3 regions of the Salinicoccus roseus genome follow, and region 1 is predicted to be linked to each of the others. Evidence: riboswitches for the same ligand, from Rfam matches in the RefSeq annotation. Region 1 holds a riboswitch; each other region holds the start of a gene.
What was found. Region 1 has a riboswitch for thiamine pyrophosphate ahead of EDC33_RS03260 (ECF transporter S component). Riboswitches for the same ligand answer to the same signal wherever they lie in the genome.

Region 1 (9,767 bases):
GGCTCTCAGGAATGACGGAAACACCGCTCGTCATCGTCGATACGATGCGGGGTGGCCCATCGACCGGACTGCCGACCAAGCAGGAGCAGTCCGACCTGATGCAGATGATCTACGGTACACACGGTGACATCCCGAAAATCGTCCTTGCCCCGTCGGATGTGGAGGATGCATTCTATACGACGATAGAGGCGTTCAACCTCGCGGAATACTACCAGGTGCCGGTCATTCTGCTGTCTGACCTGCAGATGTCCCTCGGCAAGCAGTCCTCTGCACCATTCGACATGTCCCGCGTGGAGATCGACCGCGGCAAGACGATCACCGAAGACATCGAGGGGCAGGAGGATGACTACTTCGAGCGCTACAGCGACGAAGAGGACGGCATATCACCACGACCGATCCCGGGCACCAAGGGCGGCATCCACCATGTCACAGGCGTGGAGCACAGCACGGTCGGCACCCCGAATGAAGGGCCCGAGAACCGTCAGCTGCAGATGGATAAGCGCATGAGGAAGCTGAAGGACTTTACGATGGACGAACCGTTTAAAGCCAGGGGCGGTGTGGAGAGCGAACTGCTCATCCTGAGTTTCCTGAGCGTCAATGGTGTCGCCAATGAGGCGGCTGAACGCATCGATGCGGACATTACGACCATCAACCTCAAGCAGATCCACCCATTCCCGATAGATGCACTGAGACCATATCTGGACGGTGCAAAGGAAATACTCGTGATCGAGCAGAACTACAGCGCACAGCTGCAGAGTGTACTCAAGATGAACTATCATGGACACGACAGAATCCGTTCCCATGTCAAATACGATGGCACGCCTTTCAAACCCAATGAAATTGAAACGCATATCAATTCAATTCTTAAAATAAAGGAAGTTATGTAATGGCGACATTCAAGGATTTCAGAAATAATATCAAACCGAACTGGTGTCCCGGCTGTGGAGACTTCAGTGTCCAGGCAGCCATACAGAAAGCATGTGCGGCAAATGGACTTGAGCCGGATGAGCTCGCAGTCATCACCGGCATCGGCTGCAGCGGCCGTCTGAGCGGCTACATCAAATCATACGGCTTCCACGCCACGCACGGACGCAGTCTGCCCGTAGCACAGGGGGTCAAGATGGCGAATGATGACCTGACCGTCATCGCCTCCGGTGGCGACGGCGACGGCTTCGCAATCGGCATGGGGCATACCGTACATGCACTGAAGCGGAACATCGACATCACCTACATCGTCATGGACAACCAGGTGTACGGCCTGACGAAAGGGCAGACCTCCCCGTCATCCGATAAGGGCTTCGTCACGAAGACGACGCCTGACGGTTCCAAGGAGACGCCGATCCAGCCGATCAAGACGGCCATGGCGAGCGGAGCGACATTCATCGCCCAGAGCGTCAGCTCGGACATCAAGCAGCTGACCGCCATCATCCAGCAGGCGATGGACCATAAGGGCTTCAGCTTCATCAATGTATTCAGTCCGTGTGTCACGTACAATAAGGTGAATACGTACGACTGGTTCAAGGAGAACCTCATACCAGTCGAGGACATTGCCGACTATGACCATACCGATGCACAATCGGCGATGCAGAACATCATGGCGCATGAAGGGATGCTGAAAGGCATCATCTACCATGACGAGGAAGCGAAATCCTATCAGGAGAACATCGACGGCTACCTCGACCAGCCACTGGTCAAGAAGGAAATGACGATCGAAAACGACACATTCGATGAACTGATGGCCGAATTCAGATAGGATGCAGTAAAATACACCTGAAGTAAAGAAGCTTCAGGTGTATTTTTTATTTTGTCTGTAAAAAAAGACAGAATTATGTCATAATTGATTTAATACTTCGGTAACCGAAAGAAATGGGTGGAAAGAATTGCTGACAGTCTATAAATACGCTCTGAAATATAAATGGTTCATCGCAGTGGCACTGTTCTTCATGTTCATCGAACTTGGTGTGGAGCTGCTGCAGCCGTACCTCATCTCGAAGGTGATCGATGACGGCATCGTCGCCGAGGACATCGATACGGTATGGTTCTACTTGGCCGTCATGTTCGCCATCAGCATGGCCGCATTCATCAGCGGCATCATCAACTCCTATTTCTCGAGCCATGTCGCCAACAGTTTCAGCTATGACTTGAGGACGGCACTCTTCAGGAAGGTCCAATACTTTACACTGGCTACACTGTCCAAGTTTCCGACATCCAGCCTGATCACCCGCATGACGCAGGATGTGCTGCAGACGGAGATGCTCCTCTACATGTCGCTGCGCATCATCCTCCGCGCCCCGCTGCTCGTAGTGGGGTCGCTCATCATGTCGTTCGTCGTCAATCCGACACTCGGATTCTACCTGTCGTTCCTGACACCGCTGCTGCTGATCTTCCTCATCTTCACCGCCCGCAAGGGCGGGGAGGTCTTCCTGCGCGTGCAGAAACGTCTGGACAAGATCAACCGCTTCATCCAGCAGAATCTGGAGGCCGTGAGGCTGATCAAGGCGAATGACCGTGAAAAGTTTGAAATCAGCAAGTTCAGTAAAGTCGCCGGCAGGCTCAGGGACGATACGATCTATGCACTCCGGCTGATGGAGTCCATCATGCCGGTACTATTGCTCGTCATCAACGGCAGCCTGCTGATCGTCCTGTGGATGGCTTCGGATCTTCTGCAGAACAACACCGTCCAGGTCGGGGAAGTCGTTGCGGTCATCAACTATGCCCTCCGGATGCAGGGCGGATTCTCGATGTTCGCATTCATCATCATCGCATTCAGCCGGTCCAAGGCTTCCAGTGAACGGATGGCGGAAGTCCTGAACACACCAGTCAGTGTGAATGACAACGATGAAATAAAGAAGGTGGACCGGGCGGGCACAGTAAGATTCGACAATGTATCCTTCAAGTATCCGGGGTCCACACGCTATGTGCTCCGGGATATCACTTTCGACATCAAAGAGAACGAAAAATTCGTCATCATGGGCGGCACGGGTTCCGGCAAGAGCACACTGCTCGGCCTGATTCCGAAGATGTATGATGTCAGGGAAGGTGATGTCTATGTCAACGACATCAATGTGAAGGAATGGAACGAGGAAGATCTGCGGCAGACCATCGGCTATGTGCCGCAGTCTGCAGTCCTCTTCTCCGGCAGCATTTTTGAAAATCTGTTGTGGGGGGACCTTGAAGCCGGCGAATCCGAAATCTTCACCTCCACTCAGAAGGCGCAGATCCACCGCTCGATAGAATCGTTCGACCATCGCTATGATACGCGGGTGGGACAGCGGGGCGTCACACTTTCCGGCGGACAGAAGCAGCGCCTGTCGATCGCACGGGCCCTTGTCAGGAAACCAGGTATCCTCATCCTCGATGACAGCACCTCCGCACTCGATATCCGTACGGAATCGGCACTGTGGGAGTCCATCAAGGATGAGAATACGACGCGCATCATCGTCACGCAGAAGGTCATTACGGCAAGGATGGCCGACCGCATCCTGCTCCTCGACAATGGGGAGATCAGTGCGCTCGGAAGCCATGAAGAGCTGGTGGAACAGTCCGAACTCTACCGTTCCATCGTCGAATCACAAATGGAAGGGGGGCAATTGGATGATTGATTTTATCAGACGGCCATTCGGCCACGAACCGGTCCTCAAAAAGGAGGAGATCGGCCGAAAGAAAAAGAAGGAGGACCAGCGGGCGAACGACATCACCGGCACCCTGAAGCGGATGTGGCAGTTCATTTCGGAGGAGCGGGCGCTTCTATACGGCATCATCTTCCTCGTGACACTGACCAGCCTGCTGAGCATCACAGGGCCCTTCCTCGTCGGGTATATCGTGGACAACTACTTCATACCGGGGGAGATGGACGGACTGTCCACCATACTGCTCTTCCTGCTCGTCGTCTACATCCTGCTGTCATCGACGCAGTATACCGCCGCCTTCTTCATGGTGGGGCTGTCCCAGAGGACGGTCTATAAGCTGCGGAGCCGGCTGTTTTCACATATGCAGAAACTGCCGGTATCATTCTATGACAAGCGGCAGCACGGCGAGCTGATGAGCCGCATGACCAATGACATCGAAACGATTTCACAGACGCTCAATACATCATTCATCCAGTTCACGACAAGCATCGTCACGCTGATCGGTACGATCAGCGTCATGCTTTATCTGAGTCCACTGCTCACACTCCTCACCGTGCTGATCATCCCGGTGCTGATATTCGCTGTAGGCTTCATCACAAGGCGCACCGGACCGCTCTATAAGAAACGGCAGCGGGCGACCGGTGAACTGAACGGATATATCGAAGAGATGGTATCCGGGCAGGAGATCGTCAAGGTCTTCTCGCAGGAGGAGACGGCGATCCGCAACTTCAATGAAAAGGCGGGAAATCTCAGGGACATCACCTTCTGGGCATTCCTGTACGCTGGCTTCATCCCGAAAGTGATGAACATGCTGAACAACGTCAGCTTTACGATTGTGGCCGGTGCCGGCGGTCTGCTCGTCTTCTATACGGATGGTGTCGTCACAATCGGTACCATCGTCGTGTTTGCAGAATATGCACGGCAGTTCACACGGCCGCTTGCCGACCTTTCCAACCAGTTCAACCAGGTGCTTTCGGCCATCGCCGGAGCGGAGCGCGTATTCGGCATCATCGATTCCGAGCCGGAGAAGGATGAAGGGAAGATCACCGGCAGGACCATAGCGGGTGAGATTGAATTCGATGATGTCTCATTCTCCTATGACCCGACGCAGAAGACACCGACGATCAGAAACTTGAGCTTCAGGATCGATGCAGGCGAATCGGTCGCCCTGATCGGTGCGACCGGTGCCGGCAAGACGACCGTCATGCAGCTGCTGGCCAGGTTCTATGAAACGGATTCCGGAGAGGTCCGGATCGACGGGGAGAACATCCTCGACTACAGCCGTTCGACCGTCCGTTCACAGACGGCGTTCGTCCTGCAGGATCCCTACCTGTTCGAATCGACGATCCGGGAGAACATCCGCTACGGCAAACTTGATGCAACGGATGAGGAAGTGGTCGAGGCGGCGAAGCTTGCCAACGCCCACGACTTCATCGTTGCATTAGAAGAGGGCTATGACACGGTTCTGGAAGCCGACGAGGGCTTCATCTCCCAGGGGCAGAAACAGCTGATATCGATCGCCCGCGCCCTTATCACGGATCCGGCGATACTGCTACTGGACGAGGCGACGAGCAGCATCGATACGGTGACGGAGCTCAAGATCCAGGAGGCGCTCGAGCGGCTGATGAAGGACCGGACAAGCATCATCATCGCCCACAGGCTGAATACGATAAAGGCCGTGGACCGCATCTTCGTCATGGAGCTCGGGGAATTGGTCGAAAGCGGTTCTGAAGAGGAACTCGTCAGACAGCGCGGCCGCTATTACCAGATGGTAGACGACAATAAATGACTTCACAAAATTCAGAAAGTGTACTATGATGGAGCCAACCGAATAAATAACCACCACTAGGGGTGTCCGCAAGGACTGAGAATCACCCTTATCACCTGATCTAGATCATACTAGCGTAGGGAAGTGGCATATTTTACATATAATATGCACACCACTCCGCTAGTGGTGTGTTTTTTGTTTGGAATATATTATATGGAGGCTTTTATAATGGCAAAAAGAAAAGGGCTGACCCTGACCGATGTGCTGATCACGGTCGTCATCGCCCTCGTATTCTCGTTCATCTATTCAATATGGGGCGGCGTCTATACGGCGCTTGAACCGCTTGGACTGCATCTGAACCAGCTGCTGTACGGCATGTGGTTCATCGCAGCAGTGGTTGCCTATCTCGTCATAAGAAAACCCGGCGTGGCGCTGATTGCGGAATTTGCAGCGGCATCGGGAGAAACGATCGTCATGCTGCAGTTCGATGTCATGCTGATCGTGTATGGGCTCATCCAGGGGCTTGCATGCGAAATCGTATTCGCCATCGTGAAATACGAAAGCACATCCCTGATGGTGGCGGTCATCGCCGGCATTTCGGCGGCACTTGCGACATTCCCGCTCGACTGGTACTACGGCTACCTCGGCCAGCTTGCGACATGGAATCTGCTGCTGATGTTCGGCTTCAGGGTGCTGAGTGGTGCACTCATTGCCGGCTGGCTCGCGCACCTGCTGTACCGTGCACTGAAGGAGACTGGTGTACTGAAACTCGTCGGCAATGGCCATGCTGCTGAAGAAGGGCTTTGACCATGTGCATAGAAGTGGAAAAGCTGCGTCTGAAGTTCCCGGAATCGGAATCACCCCTCTTCACCGGCCTCGACCTGAAGATAGGGAAAGGTGAGAAGGTCCTCATCGTCGGACCGAGCGGCTCCGGCAAGAGCACGCTGCTCAATGTGCTCGGGGGCCTCATACCGGATACGATCACGATACCGATGAAGGCCGATAGACTTGAACTGCCCAAATCCAGTGCGTACGTCTTCCAGGACCCGGATTCCCAGTTCACGATGCCGACGGTTGCTGAGGAACTCGCCTTTGTCCTTGAGAACAGGCAGGTGCCAAAGGAAGAGATGAAGCCCCTGTTCATGAAGGCGCTCGACATGGTCGGACTTGATGTGGCGCCGGAGCGTGCCATACAGACACTCTCCGGGGGAATGAAGCAGAAGCTCGCCATCGCCTCGGCACTGCTCCAGCAGGCGGACACGCTGTTCCTCGATGAGCCGACAAGCATGCTGGACGGCAGATCGGCGGCCCATCTCTGGGATACCGTCAGGGCCATGTGGGATGAGCTGACCGTCGTCATCATCGAACATCGTGTCGAAGCACTATGGCACAGGGTCGACCGGGTGATACTGATGGATGACGCCGGTGGGATCGCATGTTCCGCACCCCCTGAGGAGATGCTGGAGGTGCATCGCCGACTGCTCGACCAATATGGCGTGTGGCATCCACGTTCTTGGGATGAGGCCCCGCACCTTCCGAAAATTGCACCGCAATCCAGCACATTGATGGAAGCAAAAAACCTCTCCATCAAGAGAGGGGGCAGGCACCTTCTGACGGTAGACAGCCTGAGGATCGGAAAAGGCGAGTGGATTACACTTGAAGGGGATAATGGAACGGGCAAGTCGAGCCTGCTGCTTGCACTGATGAAACTCATCCCTTCGGGAGGGAAGGTGCTTTTCGGAGGCGGTCGGATCGGACGGACGCGCCATCTCGGCGGCAGGGTCTATCCGGTCTTCCAGAATCCGGAACTCCAGTTCATTACGAACCGTGTGTTCGATGAAGTATTCATCAACCTGGAGATGCACCATGATGACAGGACGGCACGCCGGGAGACCGGCGCACTGCTCGAACGCTTCGGACTTTCGCATGTGGCGCATCTGCATCCGCTCGAAATATCCACCGGCCAGAAGCGTCGTCTGAGTGTAGCAACGGCAGCAGGCGGGGTGCCGGAAATCCTCATTTTCGATGAACCGACTTTCGGTCTGGATCAGCGGCATGCCTTCAATCTGCTCACGATGATCCACGAAATGGTGAAGCGGGGGACGAGCGTCATCATGATCACCCACGATGCGGAGATCATGAAGCGTTACCCCTCGAGACGCCTCAATATTGAGGACGGCCGACTTGTGGAAAGGGGGGAGGTATATGTCTGAAGCGGTGAAGCGGTACATCACATTCGCCGACCGGGTCAATCCCCTCGTCAAGATCCTTGTGGCCGTCGCGCTTTTCTTGACCGTCATCCTCATCCATGACCCGAATCACCTTTTCCATCTGGCGGTCATCATGTTCATTCTGCTTCTCCTGCTGAGTGGTGTGAAGTACATCTATATTGGACTCCTGACGGGCGCCATCCTGTTTTTCGGCTTCATTTCAAGCCTGTATATGATCTTCTACGGCGAGGGGACGACGACGATCTTCCGGTTCGGCATCATCCATGTCACCGAAGAAAGTGCTGTACGCGGCATCCACATCATGATGCGCGGCATCACACTCTCCTTCTTCGGTGCACTCATCGTCTTCACGACGCGGATTACCGATGTCTTCTACAGTCTGATGCAGCAGGGGAGGCTGAAGCCGAAATATGCCTATTCGTTCATGGCTGCAGTCCGTATGGTCCCGATCATTGCCGGTGAATACATGGCACTCAGACGGGCGCGCAAAGTGAGGCGGGCGCTGATCCACCGCAAGTACATTACTGGACTGAAAGGCTTCATATCAGCGATTGTCACACTCCTCAGTCAGAGCATCAGACGTGCCTGGCGCCTTGGGGTCGCCATGGAATCGAAAGGCTTTGACGACGGACCGAGGACCTACTACCACCGCACCACCTATTCCATCCATGATCTCCACTTCGTCCTGCTCATCGTACTCGGTGTCATCCTTTCCGCTTTCCTTGGGGAGTGGTTCAGCCCATTTGACACTGTAGATGCGAGATGAAATCCGGGGTCGAATAGTTTTGAAATATGGGAGAAAAACATATATACTGATAGGAGATTTGAGCAATCGGATCAGATTGCGGATAATGGATAAAATGCAATGGATCATCCGGTGGATGGTTTTAAAATAGGGAAAAGGTGGCAGTACAATGTATACGAAAGATGATATTGTGAAAGAAGCGAAAGAACTCGGCAACATGATCGCCCAGACGGAACAGGTGGACTTCTTCAAGAAGGCCGAAGCCAAGATTCATGAAAACAAGGATGTCAGGGAAAAGATGGCAAGCCTGAAAAGTCTGCAGAAGCAGGCGGTCAACTTCCAGAACTACGGCAAGGAACGCGCCTATCAGATGACGGAAGAGAAGATAAAGAAAGTCGAGGCGGAACTCGACGAAATGCCGATCGTCAACCAGTTCAAGGAATCCCAGGGTCAGGTCAACGAACTGCTCCAGATGGTCTCCCATGCCATCAGCCAGACGGTGACGAACGACATCATCACGTCCACGGGCGGAGATCTGCTCCAGGGGGAAACCGGCGCGGCAATGAGGAACATGCCGAACCAGGAAGATAAATAAATATCAAATATAAGGGCTGCGCATCCGTATAGGGATGCGTGGCCCTTTTTTTGAAGGAGGGGTATTGGAATGACCAGGAAAATGACCATCACTAGTGTGCTTGTTGCGCTCAACGTCGTGCTCAGCATGTTCATCATCATCCCCATAGGGCCCATCAGGGCAGCACCCGTACAGCATCTCATCAATGTCCTTTCGGTGGTATTTACAGGTCCCTGGGCCATCGTTCAGGCATTCCTGTCATCCACGATACGGATCATGATGGGAACGGGCTCCCCATTCGCCTATCCCGGCAGCATGATCGGGGCGCTCCTTGCATTCATACTGTACAGGAGATTCAGAAAGATTGGACTCTCCGCCGTCGGGGAAGTGATAGGGACGGGCATAATCGGTTCGCTCACAACGTTTCCGCTGATCATGGTGCTCGGCCTGGACAGGGATTTCTTCTGGGTGCTGGCGCCGGCATTTCTCGTCAGTACGATGATCGGTTCGGCGGTCTCATGGTTCCTGCTCAGGCAGCTGGAGGAAAAAGGGATCCTAAAGCAGTTCAACATTTGAAGGGGTGCATGATATAATGCAGATATATTTTAGTAATGGAAGTGTTTAGATGGCTACAGTAACACCGATGATGCAACAATATCTGAATATCAAGGAGGAGCACCCTGGTGTGCTGCTCTTCTATAGACTGGGTGATTTCTACGAGCTGTTCTACGATGATGCGATTACAGCGAGCAAGGTGCTTGAAATCACCTTGACATCACGGGACAAGAAGAAGGATCCCATACCGATGTGCGGCGTGCCG
Region 2 (9,767 bases), 440 kb from region 1:
GCATGCTGGTTGACCGCCTGCGTCAGCTGCCGCTTCAGCACGTCCCGGACTTCCGGGGACGCCGCTTCCGTCAGTGCCACGGCATATGTGCGGACGGCGGCCTTCGCCGTGACGAGCATCTCCGTGGCGATGAGCTCATCCCGCTTTTCTCCTGCCTGTTCAAGCATTTCCTCCATTTCCATACATACCACTCCTTTCCATCGTTCCGCCCCTAGGGCAGAAGTTCCTGTATTTCATCTATCGCCTTTTTGGAGATCTTGCGTTCCTTGCGTATGATTTCACGCAGCTTGGCATCCTCGACGAGCGATTCCATCATGCCGGCCTTGAGGAGCGATGACTGTTTCACCGTCATCACCTCATGGAGTTCCAGTGTCTCATGCACCGCAAGCTCCGGCTTTTCTGCATTTTTATTCTGTTTCTTATCCTTCTTCTTCGCCATGTCCATCCTCCTCCCGTTCTATTCAATCGGCTTTCGTTTATAGCGTACCCCGGGAAGCGGAATATAAACTTTTCCGGATATAATGTATGTTGACATTAACGCAGCGTCACGGTCTATCATGAAGGTGAGGAGGAGGAAATATGGAGTATACAGTGAAGGCACTTGCCGATCTCGCCGGAGTGAGCCGGCGGACACTCAGGTATTACGACAAGATCGGACTGCTCACACCCGCCCGCATCAACAGTTCGGGCTACCGGATATATGGATGGGCGGAAGTGGACCGGCTGCAGCTCATCCTGTTCTACCGGGCACTCGGGGTGCGGCTTGATGAAATCAGGCAGATCATGGAGGACCCGGATTTCGACGCGGAAGCGGCACTCCGGCGGCACCATGCGCAGCTGCTTGAAGAACGCAGCAGGATCGATAGGCTGATACGGAATGTGGAAGAGACGTTGGAAGCGAAAGAAGGAGGCAGAGATATGGAGGATAAGGACAAGTTCGAAGGATTCAAGGATGAGAAGCTACAGGAAAATGAGGCGCAGTACGGCGAAGAGATCCGTGAGAAGTACGGGGAGGACACCGTCAAGGCATCCAACGAGAAATGGATGGGCATGTCGGAAGCGGACTACGACAGGATGACGGCGGTTGAAGCCGCGCTCAAGGCAGTCCTGAAAGAGGCTGCGGACGACCCGACGGAAGACCGCGCCCGGGAGGCTGCCCGGCTGCATAAGGAATGGCTGTTGTTCACATGGAGCACGTATTCCAGAGAAGCCCATCAGGGGCTCGCCGAAATGTATGTATATGACGAACGCTTCAGGAAATACTATGATGATATCGCACCGGGTGCTGCAGAATTCCTGCGGGATGCGATTGTCGCCCATGCAGAATAACGCAAGGTTTGGCCTGTTTCCCCATCCGGGAGGCGGGCCTTTCATTTTGCCGATTAACCGTCTTTTAAAGGACTTATCATCAGCGTCTAACCATCCTTTAATAATCCACATGTACATTTGAACCATGCAGGAGGAAGAAAGGAGAATGACCATGGCACTTGAAGTTTTCAGCCGCAGGGAAGTGAAGTATCTGATCCCCTTTGAAACGTATGAAGCAATTGCCCGGGAAATAGCCGCACATATGCGCTTCGACCGGTTCGGCACGGATGGGAAGTACAACATCGTCAGCCTGTACTTCGACTCCGAGGATGGCAGGATCTATACGGAGACACGCAATAAGCTCAGGTTCCGCCAGAAACTGAGGCTCCGGGTCTATGATGATGCCGACCTCACCAGTACGGCATTCCTCGAAGTGAAGCAGAAGTACAATAATGTGGTCAACAAACGACGGACGGGGCTGCCGCTGCATGCAGCATATGACTACATATATGGGGGGCGCGATGTGGTGGAAGCGGCGACGAACCCGCAGATATTCAGGGAGGCGGACCATTTCAAGGGGCTCTACAACCTCGCGCCACAGGTGGTCGTGAGCTATGACCGCCAGGCCTTCCACGGCATACGGGAGGACGACCTCCGGGTGACGTTCGACTACAACCTGCGCTGCCGTTCGGATGATCTGAATATAGAGGACGGACCGCACGGGACCCACTTCATCGACCCAGGTCTTGTCGTGATGGAAGTGAAGATGTCTTCAAGCATCCCGCTTTGGCTGACGGAAATTTTGTCCGCCCACGGGCTCCGGAAGGAAGGGGTATCCAAATTCTGCACCAGCATCGACGTTGAAACGAAAGGCATCGAACATGCCGTAAATGAGAAAAGGAAGGGATAACAATGAATGAATTTGTACAGCAGTATTTTGAAATCGGCAATGAAACGACGACGTTTACGGTCATCGAGCTCCTGCTCGCAATCATCCTGAGCGCCATTCTGAGTACGGTGGTGACGCTGGTCTACAAATGGACGCACCACGGGGTGAACTACTCGCAGTCCTATGTCCAGACGGTCGTCATCATGAGTGTCGTCGTCGCCATCATCATGATCGTCATCGGCAACAATGTCGCCGTCGCATTCGGACTCGTTGGCGCATTTTCCATCATCCGGTTCAGGAGCGCCATGAGCGATCCCAAGGACATCGCGTTCATCTTCTTCGGCATGGTCGTCGGCATCGCATGCGGTCTCGGATTCTATCTGCTCGCCGTCATATTCACAGCCCTCATGAGCCTGATCATCGGATTGATGCACAAGACCGACTACGGCAGCAAGGGGTCCGATGAGAAGGTGCTCAAGATCACCATACCTGAAAACATGCATTTCGAAGGCGCATTCGACGACGTGTTCCGCCAATATCTCGAACAGAACGAGCTCGTCAACATCGAAACGACGAACCTCGGCACGATGTACATGCTCGAGTACAGGGTGCGCACGAAGAAGGAGACCCGGGACAAGACGCTGATGGATGCCATTCGGACGAAGAACGCCAACATGAAGGTGACGCTGAATGTGTCGCGGCTCGGGTTCTGACACAAAATAGAAGCAGGTTCCAGAGTATGATAGACTCTGGAACCTGCTTTTTTTCAGTATATGATTGGACAGCCAGAACTCCTTTAAAGCTTTCCGGTGTCGTCGACCAGCAGGCCATGCTGCTATGCCACATGCAGGTCACGGTAGATGCGGTTCAGTGGGTGATCTTCCATCAGCACCTCCATGCCGAGGTGGCGGTGGAGGGCCTGGGCGCCATCCAGACCGGCTTTGGCGACCTTTTTGCTGCAGTGTACGACCGCATCCAAATGGTAGGAATCAAGCGGGCGGCCGTCCAGATGGGTGTGCCAAGATGATGCCACTGCATCGTAGAAGTCTTTCCGTGCCTGCATGAAGGCCTCTTCCTTCTCTTCAAGCAGCATGTCGACATGACCGTACCTTTCCGGCGCCTTGTCCATCCATCCCGCCTTCTTCCCGTCGATGTGGCCACGTGACGCCTCGAAGAAATGCCGGGCGATTCCGATGGCCGTCGATGCGATGTTGGCAGTGGCGAACGCCGTGAACGGATAATGATAGACGGGGTGGTCGAAATGGAAATGCGGGGTTGTGACGTTGAACCGGTAGGATTCAGGAACGAATGCATCCGACACACGGATGGTATGGCTGCTGGTCGCCTTCAGTCCGAACGCATTCCAGTCCTTCTCGACCGAAACCTGCTCCGGCGTCAGGGCGAATGCCCGCACCCTGCCGTCCTCCATATCATTGGAGGCAATCCGGCAGGTGACGGTGAAGAGGCTTGCGTGTTGGGCGCCGCTGCAGAACGGCCAGGTGCCGCCGATCATATAGCCGCCCCGGACCTTGCGTGCAGTGCCCATCGGGCGGTCGCTGCCGGCGATGTAGAACTCCTGCGGTGTGAAAAGCTTCCTGACTGCATCGGGTTCCATGACGGTGGCGAAGAAGCCGGCTCCGGAGCCGATCTGTACAAGCCAGCCGAAGCTGCCGTCGACCCATGCCGCGTCTTCAAAGAGATGCAGCGCTTCCGGCAGATCGAGCATTCGTCCGCCGACTTCCTTCGGGGTGAACAGCTTGAAGAGCCGCCTTTCATATATCAGCTCAAGCACTTCAGCATCCATTTCTCCTCGAATTTCCATGCTTTCCGCGTGCCGTCTGACCGTCTCGGTGATCTGTGCATCAATCATCTTCATCACCTGCTCTCAACATATGATAGATTTCGCGTTTCAGCTTGGTGAATGACTCCTCAAGGATGATGTCATGATTCCGAGGCCGCTCGAACGGCACTTCTATTTCGCGTGCAATGCGGGCGGGCTTGTCGGAGAGGATGAGTATCCGGTCGGACATGTAGATGGCCTCTTCGATGCTGTGGGTGATGAAGAGGACGGAGCGCCGGTCCATCTCCCATATCTTGAGCAGCCAGTCCTGCATATCGAGGCGGGTGAGCTCATCGAGCGCACCGAACGGTTCATCGAGCAGCATCAGCTCCTGCGGGCTGAGCAGCGAACGGATGAAGGCGACGCGCTGGCGCATGCCCCCGGACAGCGTGCTCGGGTAGGACTTTTCATATCCTTCGAGTCCGGCGCGCTTGAGCCACTCCCGGGCAGTATCCTTATCGACGGAGCCGGTGATCTCCTGGACGAGCGTGACGTTGTCCTCGATCGTCCGCCACGGCAGCAGGGAATCCTGTTGGGGCAGGTAGCTGATGTTGCCGCGCGTGCCGTTGACGCGGATACCGTCGATGAAGATGTCGCCCGAATCGGGCCTGTAGAGTCCACCGATCAGGTTGAAGATGGTGCTCTTGCCGCTGCCGGAGGGTCCGAGCAGGGTGACGAATTCACCATCTGCCACATCGAGGGACAGGTCATCGAGCACATGCACGGTGTTGCCGCCATTGAACGTGTGTGTGAGGTTGTGGACCTCAAGCTTATTCGTCATCATCATCCGCTCCTTTCCTGTCCGTATCCCATGGCACGAGCCATTTTTCCATCACCATGATGAAGCCGAAGAGGAGCAGGCTGATCGCCATGATGACGAATATGGCGACGAATACCTGGTCCGTCCGGAATGCGGAGGAGGCGACGGTCATGAAGACGCCGAGCCCCTCCTGGGCACCGAGCCATTCCGCGATGACGGCGCCCATCACACTGTATGTCGCTGAAATCTTGAGGCCTGAGAAGAAGTAGGGCAGGGCGCTCGGCCATTCCAGCTTGAAGAAGATCTGCCGCCTGGACGCGCCGATCATCTGCATGTAGTTGAGCAGTGTCGGATTGGTCTGCCTGAATCCGTCGATCAGTGAGACTGCGACGGGGAAGAAGCAGACGAGTGTGATGATCAGGATCTTCGGTAGTGTGCCGAAGCCGAACCACAGCACGAGCAGCGGTGCCAGGGCGATGATGGGCACATTCTGGGAAAGTACCATCAGCGGATAGATGCTCTCCTTGGCCCGCGGCATCAGATGGAGCAGTATGGCGAGCAGAAGCCCGACTCCTACGCCGAGGGCGAACCCTCCGAGTGCAATCTGTATTGTGGCGAGGCTGTGGCCCAACAGGCGCGGATAGATATCCATGCCTTCCTGTATGATCTGCATCGGGCTTGGCAGGACCCAGTCACGGATGTCAAAGAGCGAGACGGCCAGCTGCCAGATCACCAGTATGGCCAGTATCGCAAGGAGCGGTGGAATCACGCTCCATGATGAAATTCGTCGCATTCGCTATTCCTCCAATTTACTCTCCACCAGGCAGGTATTCGTTCGTGAACGCCTGGTCGACGTCGAGTTCGGATTCGATCAGGCCGCTTTCATACATCCAGTTCATATAGTTCTCCCAGACGTCCCGCTCCTGATGGCCCCAGTAGGGCGCATCCCCCTGATAGACGTCCGTCAGCCACTCCTGGCTCGCCATGACGAGTTCTTCGTCGAGGTCCGGCTCTGCATCGAGCAGGTGCTGTGCCGCCGTTTCCGGGTCGTCCATCGCAAGCTGATAGCCTTCGGCCGTCGCTTCTGTGAATGCCTCGACGGTTTCGGCGTCATTTTCGATCATCTCTTCGTTCGTGATCAGGACGGGCGTGTAGAAGTTGAGAGCGTCGGAATACTCGGTGAAGTCGATCGTGTTGAGCGGGAAGTCGCGCAGTTCCGCTTCGATGCCAGTCCAGCCGTAGTAGATCCATGCAAAGTCGACATCACGCTGTACGGCGGTGAAGAAGTCCGTGTCGCCGATGTTGATGATGTCGACATTCTCAATATCGGCATCATCCGCCTGCATGATGGAGGCGATGGTCTCCTCCTCGATCGGGGAGCCGTATCCCCCATAAGTGTGGCCCTCGAGGTCGGATGGCGTCTCAAGTCCATATTCCTCAGGTGAAGCCAAGACGGATGTATTATCCTGTATGATGGCCGCCAGCGAAACGATCGATACGTCCTGGAGGCGTGCCTGTGTGACGTTCTCCTGGGCACTGATGCCGAAGTCCCCGTTGCCCGTCGCAACGGTCTGTTCCGCACCCGCTTCACCCGGCAGGATGATCTCGACATCGAGCCCTGCTTCCTCGTAGTAGCCCTCCGCCTGCGCGGCGTAGATGCCTGTATGGTTCGTATTCGGCGTCCAGTCGAGTACGAAGGTGACTTCCGTCAGCCCATCGTCCTCCGTTTGGCCGCCGTCCCCGTTCCCGCCGCATGCTGCGAGCAGCAGTACCGGTATAAAGATGGACAATAATTTCTTCATGATAAAATCTCCTCTCAAGATCGGGTGCCTCCCATACCGCAAAAACGGTATAAAAAAACACCTTCCTTATCTGGAGGCGTCAAAGAGCTGCAGCAGGATATACGGATGCCGTATAATCTGCACATTCCCTACGCTGGTATTATCCAGATCAGGTCCAAGGGTCAGGTATTCACCTTCTCAGCCATGACGGCTCCCCTATGCTGTTTCTATTCATTTTGCACATCCATTATATCATGGACGCTTTTCATGTCCAAACGGTTATTTAAAAACACCCGGACAGCGGGATGCCATCCGGGTGTCGATCACTGTCTACAGTGCCTTCTCCATATATACATGCGGAATGCCCGCATCTTCGAATTCATCGGAACTGACGGTGTAGCCGAGCTTCCTGTAGAAGTCGATCGCGTGCACCTGAGCCCCGAGCTTGGCGCGGGTGTAGCCATGCTCCAGGGCATGGTCATGGACGAACTCCATCAGCTTGAAACCGAGCTTCCTGCCGCGTTCCTCGGGCAGGACGGCCATGCGTTCGACCTTGATCATGCCCTCTGAGGCCGGACGGTATCTGACCGTGCCGATCGGCTCGTCATCGATGAGCAGGATGTGCGTCGCCGTGTCTTCATATTCATCGACTTCGCGGTCCATCGGGACGTTCTGCTCCTCGACGAAGACGCGTTTTCTGATTTCAAGGCACTGGTTGTACATGATGTTGTTGTCAGCCACTTTGATTTCCATGGAATCCTCCTTACATTGCATTCTTGCGCCGGATGGCGGTGAACTGCCAGAATATCTTCAACTGCTCGAGGTTCCAGTACTCGAGGCCGAGTGAGAGGGCAGGCTTCGTGTTGAACTTGATGCCGCTCGCTTCAGCCGCTGCGAGCGCCAAATACTGGATGTGGGGCCTGAGCTGCTTGAACGGCTCGGACAGCCGGCCGTCCTCCTTGACCCAGTCCATCGGGAAGATGAGCTCGAATATGTTGATCCGCTTGTAGATGTCCGGCAGCGCGATGATGTAGCACGCCGCATCGACTTCCGGATTCTTCTGCGATTCGCTGAAGTAGCCCCGGATCGACTGGTACATCTCCTTGTGCTCGTGGTTCTGATAGAAATACGTATCTTCGATCTTCGGCTCGCCGCTGTGCTTGATCTGATCTTCCAGGAAATCGAACATCTCGTTGATGTTCGTCTCCTTGTCATACGTCTTCCGCATCACAATCCGCTCCTAGTATTCATTTTGTGCACGGTCCAAGTCCGCGCTGCCAGTGCTGTTGTCGTAGTATTCGCCGGTGTTCTCCTCATAGTTGAACTGCTCCGTGCTTTCCTCCTGTATGCCTTCAGAACCGTTGCCGTCTTCCGGCGGCCAGTAGTTGTCCTCTTCGGTCGTCTGCTCGCCTGGCATTTCGCCCGTCGCTTCTTCCTGCATCGGCTGTTCTCCTGTCGCTTCCTCGCCCGTCGCTTCTTCAGGGCTTGGCTCGCCGGACGCCTCTTCGACATCATCTTCGCCTTCGATGCTGTCCTCAGGGTTGTCCTCCGGAATGCTGAAGCCGTCGCCGAACCGGCTCTCGTAGCCTTCCTGCATGAAGTACGGCTTCTCTTCCGGCTCGAATTCATCCAGATAGTAGTCGTCTACAAACTGGTACGGCACGATATGGTCCGACAGCCGGACATTGATGAGGTCATACGGGTCCGGCTCCTTCATATCGAGCACATCACGGAGGGTTTTGGAGATCGTGAACAGATGCTCCTCGTTCGCCCAGTAGAAGTAGGCACCGTTCTGCTGGAACCAGAAATCCGAGCCGCGCACCTGGGTCGTGTTGAACTCGATGTCGTTGAAGGAGTAGTAGGCCGCAAGGCTGCGTATCGTCTTCGATTCCATGTCATGCTTCGTATTGTCTGCGACGACCTCGATCAGGTCATCGATCTTCGAGAGAGCCCCGGTCGATTTCGCCTTTGCGAGTATCTTCTCGACCATTTCGAGCTGGCGCTGGCCCCGTCCGAGGTCGGTATCCACACGGCGGCTCCTTACGACTGCGAGCGCCTCTTCACCATTCAGTTCCTGGACGCCTTCCTCAAGCTCGATACGGCCGCGGTCCATGGAGTTTGGCTCGTTCATGTCGAACGGCACGTCGAATTCCACACCGCCGAGCGCATCGACCATATCCACGACGGCGGCCATGTTGACGCGGACGTAGTAGTCGACCGGTACGTTCAGAAGGGATTCCACAGCGCGCATGGATGCTTCCGGGCCGCCTTCACGGTGGGCGTGTGTAATCTTGTCGAAATAGTTCTCTTCAGGGAAGTACGTCAATGTATCCCGCGGGATGCTGACGAGTTTCACTTCATCCTGATCCTTGTCGAATGTCGCAAGAATCATCGAATCCGTCCGGAAGTCCCCGGATTCCAGGTCGTCCTCCTCCTTGCGTGATTCACTTTCATCGATGCCGAGGATCAGGACGGTGAAGCTGTCCATCGTCGGATCGATATCATCCAGCCGGAGCTCGGAACGGTCGCGGTCCGTCGCTTCGAACGAATCGCTCACCCCCTGCTCGAATGAATTGAACAGGTTGTATATATATACCCCGATGACCACAAGCACAATGATGAGGAACAGCAGTATGCCGATAAAAATTTTCTTTTTCATGATTTGATAGACCCACTTTGTTTTGGTATTGGTATGTAATGACAGATCGCCATCTTTTAATTATAATATGGAAGAACCATAAAATGGAATAGGAAATGATGATTATTTCCCGATATTAAAACTGTACCATATGATATAGAATATAGAGTGAAATCACAAGAGATAACTAGAACACACCAGAGGTGCTTTATGAAGAAAGTCACAATGTTTGTATGGAACAATTTCGTCAATGATGCAAGAGTGCTCAGGGAAGCCACTGCGCTTACGGAAGCGGGATACGAAGTCACCGTGATCGCCAAGAAGGAGATGGATGAACTGCATCTCCCGTCAAGCGAAACCGTCGCGCCGAACGTCTATGTCAACCGGCCGCTCAAGATGGAGCTGCCGAAGATCATACAGGAGAAAATGAAGTCCACGATCCTGTCGAAGCATCTGCCGAACATGCTCGAGATGTTCAAGATGATGATGCTTGGACGGAGCAGCAACGCAGACATCTATCATGCCCATGACCTCAACACGCTCATTCAGGG
Region 3 (9,767 bases), 270 kb from region 1:
TCATCATTCTTCAGCCATTTCATCAATGAAATGACGAGCAGTGCATATATGATGACGACAGGCACTGCCACGACTACAGCCGATGTCTGGACGACACTGAGTCCGCCTATGAGCAGCAGTGAAATGGACAGAAACGCCATAATCAATCCCCACAGGATGGTATGCCATACCGGCGGTTCAATGCCGTCCCCTACTTTAATTGAAGCGGTGGATGCAAGGATATAGGACGCTGAATCCAGTGAAGTCGCGAGGAATATGAATCCCAGTACGACAAAGAATAGGATCGCAATATAGCTGAATGGCAATGTTTCCAGCACGTTGATGATGGTGGATGCATCGCCGAATTCAGCCATGCTGCCGAGCACATCCAGTTCACCCGTCTGTTGCAGGTTCATCGTATATCCTCCGAAGATGCCGAAGTACAGCCAGCTGCCGAGGGAACCCCAACCAAGGATGTGGAGTATCAGGCTCTTCAATGTGCGTCCCTTTGAAATACGTGCAATGAACAGTCCCATGAACAGGGCTGTTGCAGCGAACCATGCCCAGTAGAATACCGTCCAGGCCTGCGGGAATCCGCCGCCGCCAATCGGATCCGTATAGAAGCTCATCCTCAGGAAGTTTTGGGACATGATGCCGAAGCTGTCTGTGAAATATGTCAGTATGAATCCCGTCGGTCCTACAAGGATGACGAAGATTGCGAGTGCAAGTGCTAGATAGACGTTGAGGTTACTCAACCTGCGTATCCCCTTATCCAATCCAAGGGATGCACTTGTGATGTAGATGACAGCCCAGATGATCATGATGATGATGCTGAGTGTAACGGACTGCTCCACTCCAAGAAGATGACCGATGCCGGCAGAAACCATCGGAACTCCGAGGCCGAGTGATGTACCCAGTCCGCCGACAAGACTCCAGATCACAAGGATGTCTATGATCTTGCCGAGGATGCCGTCGGAATATTTGCCGAGGGCACCTTTTACTGATTGGCTGACCTTCAAGGATTTGTTCTTTTTATTGAAAAATGAATATGCAATGACGATCGTCGGGAAAGCATAGATGCACCATGCGGAAATGCCCCAATGGAACATCCCGTATGCTACAGACCATTCAGCTGCACTTTGGCTTTCCGGTTCAAAGCCGAACGGCGGTCCCTGAAGATAGTACATCGGTTCTATGATGGACCAGAACATGATGCTCGTCCCCATGCCCGCACAGAACAGCATGGCACCATAGCTGAAGTTGTTGAACTGGGGCGGTCCTTCCCCGAGTTTGACCCTGCCGTATTTGCCGAATGCAATCCACAGCAGCAGGACGAACAGTCCGAAGGTCATGAACTGGAAGATCCAGTCCATCCGTGTATTGATTGCCGTAAGCATCCCGTTGAGCATCGTTTCTGCTGAAGACTGGAACACGACCAGCAGTATGGTCAGCGACAGCAGCACGACGATGGACGGCCAAAAAATGAATGAATCCAATTTTGCCTTTTCTTTCATCAAAAACCTCCTGATAATTTAATTGTTGACTTAAAAATATGTAATATTACGTTTGATATTCTGTCCCAACCTAACAAATTTATAAGGCCCAATCAACACTATTGTGAAAAATAAACAAATTTAAAATGTTGAGAGTATACTAATAATTTAACCATTAAGCTATTATATTACTTTTTACAACAAAGATAAAGACTTTAATAAAAAGAATTGAGAAAAACAAAAAAAGACACCAGACTTTTGGTCTGGTGCCTGCACTATCCACTACATTACTGGGCTGTGTAGCCGCCGTCCACAAGAAGTGTGGTGCCTGTAGTGAATTCATTTTCCGCCAGGAATACGACCGCATGTGCGATTTCTTCCGGTTCACCAAGTCTGCCGATTGGGTGCTTGTCTACGAGAGTTTCGTAATAATCTCCCAATGCTTCCCTGTTCACCATACCGGACTCGACGTAGCCGGGAGCAACTGCGCTGACTCGGATGTTGTCCTTGGCATATTGTAAAGCGACGGATTTCGTCATCAGATTCACGGCGCCTTTGGACGCATTGTACGCGAATGCTGTCGGCTCGCCGACACTGCCGAGGATGGAGGCTGTATTGATGATTGCACCGCCGCCCACCTTCTGCATTTCAGGGATTGCGTATTTTGAACCGAAGAATACGCTGTCCTGATTGACTTTGATTACTTTGTTGTAGTCTTCGTAGGAAAGCTTGTGCGTCTCGCCCTGGACACCGATTCCGGCATTGTTGAACATGACATCCAGTCGTCCAAACTTTTCAACGGCGAGAGCAACGACGTTTTTGACATCCTCTTCAACGGAGACATCCACTTTCTCAAACAGGATATCCCCATATTGTTTGAGGCTCTCTTCTGCTTTCTTACCAGACTCTTCATTGTAATCAGCCACAATGACTTTCGCGCCTTTATCCAGGAACGCCTTCGCTGTAGCTAAACCAATACCTGATCCGCCACCTGTTACAATCGCAACTTTATCCTTAAGTTCCAAAATCATTTCCCCTTTCGATGACTCCATCTGACTCACTATACATATACCTCAGCCAGAGATGACTGAAACACGATAAGTGTGTCTGAATTAAGGCAGTTGGACCTTTCAATTGTAATTCACTCGGACACTCAGTGACAATTAGCCCTCCAACCGCCCCCATCTAGAACAGCTGCATGGACAGATAGATGACGAATGTCACGGTGATGCTGCTGAGTACCGTGGAATAAAGGACCACCTGGGCATGGAGTTCCGGTTCGACATCATATTCGAGTGCGAGGGTCGCAGTATTCCTCGAGGTCGGGAACGCGCTCGCAATGAAGAGCGATTGGGCGATGACGCCTTCGATGCCGAGCATGAATATGATGGCCAGGGCGACTGCGGGTCCGATGACCAGCCGGCCGAGTGCGCTCCAGGCGATCACCCTGTGGAAGGAACGGATCTCGATCTGTGCAAGCTGCATCCCGAGGAGGAGCAGCGCGAGCGCGGCGAACCCACCGGCGAGCTGCTCGACAGGCACGCTGATGAAACTCGGCAGTTCGACGTCAATTGCCTGCAGGATGAACGCGGCCGCCAGTGCATAGATGATCGGCAGCCGGAGCAGTTCCCGGAAGAGTTCCACGACGGATTTCGCATTGGACCGCAGATTGTACAGGCCATATGTGAACGTCAGCAGATTCTGGACGACGAGCACGATGATCTGCACAGATACACCCACCGGGTTGGCACTGAATACGAGATGGCTGACGGGCAGCCCGTAGTTGCCGGAGTTCATCAGAGAGACACTGTTCTTGAGCGCGGTCCGCTCCCCTCCGCGAAGGCCGAGCCCCCGGGCGAGCAGTTCACCGACCACCATCATTGCAGTAATGAACAGTACCAGATACAATGCGAGCTGTCCCAGCAGTTCAAAGTCGATGTCCGCTTCATATATGTTCAGGAATACCGCGGCCGGCAGGAAACAGTAGGTGACGAGATTCGCAATCGGACGCAGACGGAATTCGAACTTCTTCTGGAGGATGACACCGACGCCGAGCAGAATCAGGATCGGCAGTATGACATCCAGAAATACAAGGGAGATATATGCCATATCCTCCCTCCTTTCTACTCTCACCCCTATATTCTACCACTTTGCGCGGGGCCCGCTCCAAAGCACTGCCTCTTCAAGCGCTTCCACTTCAGAATATACATCCCGGGGCTGATTCCCATACCGCTTTACACGCCAGGCCCCAATCCACTATCATGGTAACTGTAATGAAAAACTGCATACCGATGCACTGGGGGCGCCTTAGGCTGAGACGGAGATACCGGACCCTTACCACCCGATCTGGATAACACCAGCGTGGGGAAGTGCAGCCTTGTATGTCCGCACCACTCCATACATCTGCTGCATTCCCTCGGGAGTGCAGCTTTTTCATTTTCAATAAAATCATTGGAGGCATGATTATGGTACAGGAATGCGGAACAGAACGGATTGCGGGCTGCCAGTTCAACTTGAGTGTGATGAGCGATGATTTCGCGGAAGTGATCCTCGGCGCACTGGATCGGGTCGACACATCGAAGGTGTGGAAAGAGACGGATGACGTCTCGACGTGTGTGCGTGGACGGATCGAGCATGTATTCGATGTCGTCCAGGGAATCTACCTTGAGGCGGCCAAGACGGGGAAACATGTCGAGATGAGCGGAACGTTCTCCATCGGCTGTCCGGGTGATTCTTCCGGGGATGCCTACATGGATGCATCCCCGGATCGGTTGAATGCACCTTCAAAAGACGTCCAGCAGAAGGCAGGATGCAAGTTCGCCCTCTATCCGATGAATACGACCGACTATATGGATGTCATCTACGAACAGATCGACTTGTCGAAGGAGGCCGGCGTCACGGTGAGCCCATCCCATTACGCCACGCGGCTCGACGGGACGGTGCCGGACATCTTCAGCGCCATGGAGTCATCCTTTACGAAAGTACAGGAAGCGGTAAGCCACACGACGATGACATTCACGATTTCAGCAAACAGCCCGTCGAACAGCTAGGACGATATGAAGAGGGGAGCCCGGCCGGGCTCCCCTCTTTCTGTATCAGATGATCAGCATGTCATTATCGTCGAATTCCCAGTCCGCGCCATATGCCACTTCCCAGTAGTGGCCGTCCGGATCTGTGAAGTAGCCGCTATAGCCGCCCCAGTCCGTCGGGGCCGCCTCCTTCACGACCATCCCTCCGATTCTGCCGGCAGTCTTCAGAACCTGGTCCACTTCCGATTCGGACTTCGCATTATAGGCGAGCGTCACGCCATTGAATCCACCATCAGGTACCGGCTGTCCGGTCTCCTCCGCCAGTTTTTCCAGCGGATAGAGGGAGAGCTTTGAACCCTTCATCCTGAAAAATACGATTTCCAGCGCTTCTTCACTGCCGACCAGTGATGCTTCAAATCCAAGCTTGCGGTAAAAGTCGACTGCAGTCGACATATCTTTTACACCGAGCGTAATCAGATTGATCCTGTCCATGGCAATTCCCCTTTGCGAATAGGATGCGTAAATCCGGAGCATTTTCACACTTCCAATATACCATAAAATAGAAATGCGTGTGGGGCCGGCCGGCCCCCGCTGCATGATGTTTCACGCACCGCCCAACCGGGAAAGAACGACAATGGATAACCAGTAATGATACAAGGAGGCAATCACATTGGCACTTAAACTTGAGACACCACTGACAGTGAATGCATATATAAATGGCGAAATAGTCGAAGCACAGGATCACGCCCCCCGTGAAAATCCGGCAAAACCGGAGGAAACGGCAGGCTATTGGCCGAAAAATACAGTCGAAGAGGCGAAGCAGGCGATCGACGCTGCAGATGAAGCCTTCAAATCCTGGAAACATTCAGAGATGAAGGATCGCATAGAACGCATGCAGAAAGGGATACAGAAGATAAAGGACAACCAGGATGATCTCGCCAAACTGCTTTCCAAAGAGCACGGCAAGCCGATCTATGATGCACAAGGTGAATTGACGGTTTCCCTCATGTTCATGGAGTATGCAGTGGAGAACGCAGAACGCGTATACAAGGAAGAAGTCAACGAAGACGAGCGCGGCAAGAACATCCTGCGCCATGACCCGATCGGGGTGGTATCCGCCATCAGTCCATGGAATTATCCATTGGCACTCTCCACCGAGAAGATTGCACCGGCGCTGCTTGCCGGCAATACGATGGTGATGAAGCCGAGCCCGATGGCGCCGCTTACTGTGACGCTTGTGACACAGATGGTCGCAGAAGAATTCCCTGAAGGCGTGCTGAACATCGTCAATGGGGATGCAGACATCGGTATTGAGCTTACTTCAAACGACAAGGTACGCAAAATCGCCTTCACCGGCGGTACGAATACAGGCCGCCACATCATGAAGGCGGCAGCAGACACGATCAAGAACGTCACGCTCGAACTCGGCGGCAACGACCCTGCCATCTTCCTCGACGACTTCGATGTGAATGATGAAGCAGCCATGCGCCGTGTCGTCATTTCGAACTTCCTCACAGGTGGCCAGATCTGCATGATCGCAAAACGCATGTATGTGCATGAATCCATCTACGACCAGTTCGTCGAGAAGTATATGGAAGCCGCAGAAAAATGGCTGCGCATCGGCGATCCGACGCTCGAAGAGACGACGGTCGGCCCGGTCAACAACAAGGCCCAGCTCGAATTCGTCCAGGAGCTCATCGAAGACTCCAGACAGAACGGCTACGACATCAGGGAAGTCGGCAACGTTGCAGATGAGGAATTCTTCAACAACGGCTACTTCATGTATCCGACGGTCGTACTCGGCGCCGACTACGATGCACGCATCGTGGCAGAAGAACAGTTCGGCCCGGCAGTGCCGATCCTGAAATTCAAGGATGACGACCATGCGGTCGAACTCGCAAACGACAGTGAACTTGGACTGACAAGTTCCGTCTGGGGCGAGGAAGCGCACGCAATCGAAATCGCGAAGCGCATCGAAGCCGGTGTGACGATGGTCAACACCGCAGCGATCCAGGGACTCGACATCCGCTATCCATTCGGCGGCGTCAAGCAGTCCGGCATCGGCCGCGAATACGGTGAAGAAGGCATGCTCGAATATGTGGACTCCCATTCCATCAACATTCCGAAGACGAAGGACCTTCCGCATATTCCACAATAAATCCAGCATATCCAGGTGACCACTCCAGGTTGCCTGGATTTTTTATTTTATTCTACATAAAAAAATCCCCTGTGAACGGGGGACAATCCGTTCACAGGGGCAGACAACGCATCTGGGTGCATTGAAACCAGTTGATATTTATAAGGGATCTTGGGGGGCATCAGATATCCGGAGGTGGCTCTGATGCTGATTCCATGATATCAACGGAATGTTGATATCCTTTTAAGGGAAAGTAAAGATTCTGTTTAGATGAATGCCCTCTACTTCACGACCCCCATCAGGAAGCCGTCATAGCCCTTCTGTCCAACGGTCTGTATGGCGGTCGATTCGATGCGTCCATCATGCTCCAGCATATCGAACATCTGACGGATATAGGGGATTGCCTTCTCTTCAGTATCATCGATGATGCGTCCCTGCCGGACCACATTGTCGACGATGATGACACTGCCCTTGTGGGAGAACTTGAGCGCCCATTTGAGGTACTCCACATTGTTCTCCTTGTCCGCATCGATGAAGATGAGATCGAAACGCGAATATCCCCGCTCCATCAGCTTCGGCAGCCGATCCAGCGCCTGCCCTTCAATGACATCCACCGGTGCCGCAAGCGCCGCTGAAGCGATGTTCCGCCGCGCCACTTCCGCATGATTCGGATCCGCTTCAATCGTCGCCATGCGCCCGTCCTCCGGCAGCGCACGGGCAAGCCATACGGTACTGAAGCCGCCGAGGGTTCCGATTTCAAGGATGGATTTGGCATCGATCATCTTCGCCATCAGATACAGCATCTTGCCATGTGCCTTCGACACTTCGATCTGCCGCATGCCGGCATCATCCGTCTCCTTCAGTATATGCGCCATCGTGTCGTCCGTCGTCTTGAGCTTCTCTTCGAAATATTCATCCACTGCTTTCCATGTCTCTTCCATTTTCCGAGCCTCCATCATTTTATTTTTCCTCGTTTACCCGCACAGACAGGGGTGGAAAACTCGAAATTCTCTGCGCTGATCAATATTTTTCCGGGTGCATGAGATAGAGTGCCGGTATGAGGCCGAGTGCGAGCACACCGCCTGAAATCGACAGGAAGCCGAACCCGGCGCCCGCAGCCACGATGCCGGATAATGCTCCGCCTGCTGCACCGGAGAGCGCAATCAGCACATCCACCGTCCCCTGCGTCTTCGCCCGGGAATCGGGGACTGTCGCATCAACCAGGATCGTCGTCCCACTGATCAGGCCGAGGTTCCATCCGGCACCAAGCAGTGTCAGGGAAACGGCCATCATGGCAAACGACCCCCCTGGTGCGGCCGCTGCAATGATGCCTGCCATAAGCAGGATGATCGCCGCCGCAATCGTCATCGCCACGCGCCCGATCTTGTCGATCAGTATCCCGGTGAAGAGCGACGGCAGATACATGCCGGCGATATGGAAACCGATGACCATGCCGATGGCCCCAAGGTCGTGGCCGTGGTGGCCCATATGTACAGGCGTCATCGTCATCACCGCAACCATGACGATCTGTGTCACGACCATGATGAGGGCGGCAAGCATGATGCCGCGCTGGTCGTTCTCTGTCCGCTCCGTCGCGTCGAATGTACCAGCCCTTTGCCGTTCCGCTTCAATCACCTGGGCCACTTCGAATGGGTCCGGACGCAGGAAGAAGGTCAGGATGAGCCCCGCCGTGATGCCTGCAGCCAGTCCCGCGCCGCCGAAGATCTGTGAGATGACGACGATCAGGAGCGTCCGCCGGTACAGTCCTGCCTTTCTGTTTGGATCACCTATGTATACCTCGAGCCCTTGATTTCTAGCCATATCTCCCACCGCTTTCATAAAATAAAGGAAGCGTCTGCTACGCTTCCCCGTCCGTCTACCATTTCAAGTATTCCTCCGATTTCCCCTTCGGTATGCTCAGCGATTGCCAGTCGTCGCCTTTGATCTGCTTGCCGATGAACATCATCTGTCCGATATGCGTCGCATAGTGTGAATGTTGGCGCTCCAGCGCTTCCAGGATCGTATGGTCCTCCCCCCGGATCTTCTGGGTGCGTAGCAGGTCATCCACAGTGAAGCTGTTCAGTGCATTGAAGAATATCTGCCAGCCATCCTCCCAGGCGGCGATCACATCCGCTTTTGAATTGAGGTCATCCTCGAATTCATCATCCCGGCCGCGATCCGCCTTCTCCCCGTCCGACGTGAATACGTCCGTCCAGCGGGAATACATGTTGCCCCTGAGATGCTTCGCCAGCACCGCAATCGTATTCGATGCCTCATTGTACCGCCAGTGCATATCTTCATCCGACAGCTGATCCAGCGTCCGGTCACCGAGCCGTTTGATCTCCTTGAACCGTGCCCGGATGACATTCAGGAACTCCTGTTCAAATTTCATGGCGCTCTCCCCTTTGTTTTTGGAAAATTACTACTTTCACTATAGCTGAAATGGAAGCCGTTGCCAATGGTTTGGAAGGATGGGAGGGGGGAGGCTTAATTGTCACTCGTCACTTCCGCGAATGTCAGTTGGAGGTCTAATTGTCACTCGTCATACCCGCGAATGACAGTTGGAGGCCTAATTGTCACTCGTCACACCCACGAATGACAGTTGGAGGCCCAATTGTCACTCGTCACTCCCGCGAATGACAGTTGGAGGCCCAATTGTCACTGGCCGCACCCACGAACGACAATAAACCTTCCCACCTATCAAAATATCCTGCAAACCGATAAAATGAAGTTAATATGAAAGGGGACGATATACATGAAAAGACTGCTCGACTGCACCGCTTCCGACTTCCTCAATATGACAGGCCAGGATCTGAAGCAATCGATCAAGGCAAGTGAGGGCCGGACTATGCTGGCCGAGACAATGGCGACCGTACCGCCGCTCTATCCGGATGTGACGAATGCGGAACTCACGGCATCATTCGGCGCCGACCTGCTGCTCTTCAACGTATTCGATGTCTTCAATCCTGAAGTCAGGGGCTTCACCCCATCAAACCCGGAAGAGGTCATCCATGAAATAAAAAGACTCACCGGCAGACCGGTCGGCCTCAACCTGGAACCGGTGGACCTCAATGCCGAACAGATTGAAACCTTGGACGCCATTGACCGAGGCCGCATCGCTTCAGAGGA

Region 2: it holds a riboswitch for thiamine pyrophosphate, as region 1 does, so the genes downstream of both, EDC33_RS05365 (ABC transporter substrate-binding protein) here and EDC33_RS03260 (ECF transporter S component) in region 1, are expected to answer to the same signal.
Region 3: it holds a riboswitch for thiamine pyrophosphate, as region 1 does, so the genes downstream of both, EDC33_RS04575 (YkoF family thiamine/hydroxymethylpyrimidine-binding protein) here and EDC33_RS03260 (ECF transporter S component) in region 1, are expected to answer to the same signal.

What each region holds. Positions count from the first base shown of each region.
Region 1 covers NZ_RKQJ01000001.1:608,117-617,883, reverse strand. Annotated here, with positions in the region: gene EDC33_RS03280 (2-oxoacid:acceptor oxidoreductase subunit alpha) at 1-887, shown strand, start outside; gene EDC33_RS03275 (2-oxoacid:ferredoxin oxidoreductase subunit beta) at 887-1,753, shown strand; gene EDC33_RS03270 (ABC transporter ATP-binding protein) at 1,881-3,602, shown strand; gene EDC33_RS03265 (ABC transporter ATP-binding protein) at 3,595-5,418, shown strand; TPP riboswitch at 5,467-5,557, shown strand; gene EDC33_RS03260 (ECF transporter S component) at 5,626-6,204, shown strand; gene EDC33_RS03255 (ABC transporter ATP-binding protein) at 6,207-7,610, shown strand; gene EDC33_RS03250 (energy-coupling factor transporter transmembrane component T family protein) at 7,603-8,394, shown strand; gene EDC33_RS03245 (YlbF/YmcA family competence regulator) at 8,543-8,968, shown strand; gene thiW (energy coupling factor transporter S component ThiW) at 9,038-9,523, shown strand; gene mutS (DNA mismatch repair protein MutS) at 9,573-9,767, shown strand, end outside.
Region 2 covers NZ_RKQJ01000001.1:1,051,763-1,061,529, reverse strand. Annotated here, with positions in the region: gene EDC33_RS05405 (spore coat protein) at 1-182, opposite strand, end outside; gene EDC33_RS05400 (spore coat protein) at 212-439, opposite strand; gene EDC33_RS05395 (MerR family transcriptional regulator) at 580-1,329, shown strand; gene EDC33_RS05390 (polyphosphate polymerase domain-containing protein) at 1,481-2,218, shown strand; gene EDC33_RS05385 (DUF4956 domain-containing protein) at 2,221-2,910, shown strand; gene EDC33_RS05380 (acyl-CoA dehydrogenase family protein) at 3,033-4,073, opposite strand; gene EDC33_RS05375 (ABC transporter ATP-binding protein) at 4,060-4,824, opposite strand; gene EDC33_RS05370 (ABC transporter permease) at 4,808-5,590, opposite strand; gene EDC33_RS05365 (ABC transporter substrate-binding protein) at 5,607-6,599, opposite strand; TPP riboswitch at 6,708-6,806, opposite strand; gene EDC33_RS05360 (GNAT family N-acetyltransferase) at 6,909-7,331, opposite strand; gene EDC33_RS05355 (DUF2538 family protein) at 7,342-7,806, opposite strand; gene EDC33_RS05350 (LCP family protein) at 7,819-9,237, opposite strand; gene EDC33_RS05345 (glycosyltransferase family 4 protein) at 9,427-9,767, shown strand, end outside.
Region 3 covers NZ_RKQJ01000001.1:879,660-889,426, forward strand. Annotated here, with positions in the region: gene EDC33_RS04560 (BCCT family transporter) at 1-1,493, opposite strand, end outside; gene EDC33_RS04565 (SDR family NAD(P)-dependent oxidoreductase) at 1,760-2,497, opposite strand; gene EDC33_RS04570 (AEC family transporter) at 2,658-3,581, opposite strand; TPP riboswitch at 3,761-3,857, shown strand; gene EDC33_RS04575 (YkoF family thiamine/hydroxymethylpyrimidine-binding protein) at 3,938-4,522, shown strand; gene EDC33_RS04580 (VOC family protein) at 4,568-4,993, opposite strand; gene EDC33_RS04585 (aldehyde dehydrogenase family protein) at 5,172-6,659, shown strand; gene EDC33_RS04590 (O-methyltransferase) at 6,920-7,579, opposite strand; partial or broken gene EDC33_RS04595 (MFS transporter) at 7,659-8,342, opposite strand; gene EDC33_RS04600 (DUF1572 family protein) at 8,515-9,030, opposite strand; gene EDC33_RS04605 (DUF7916 family protein) at 9,394-9,767, shown strand, end outside.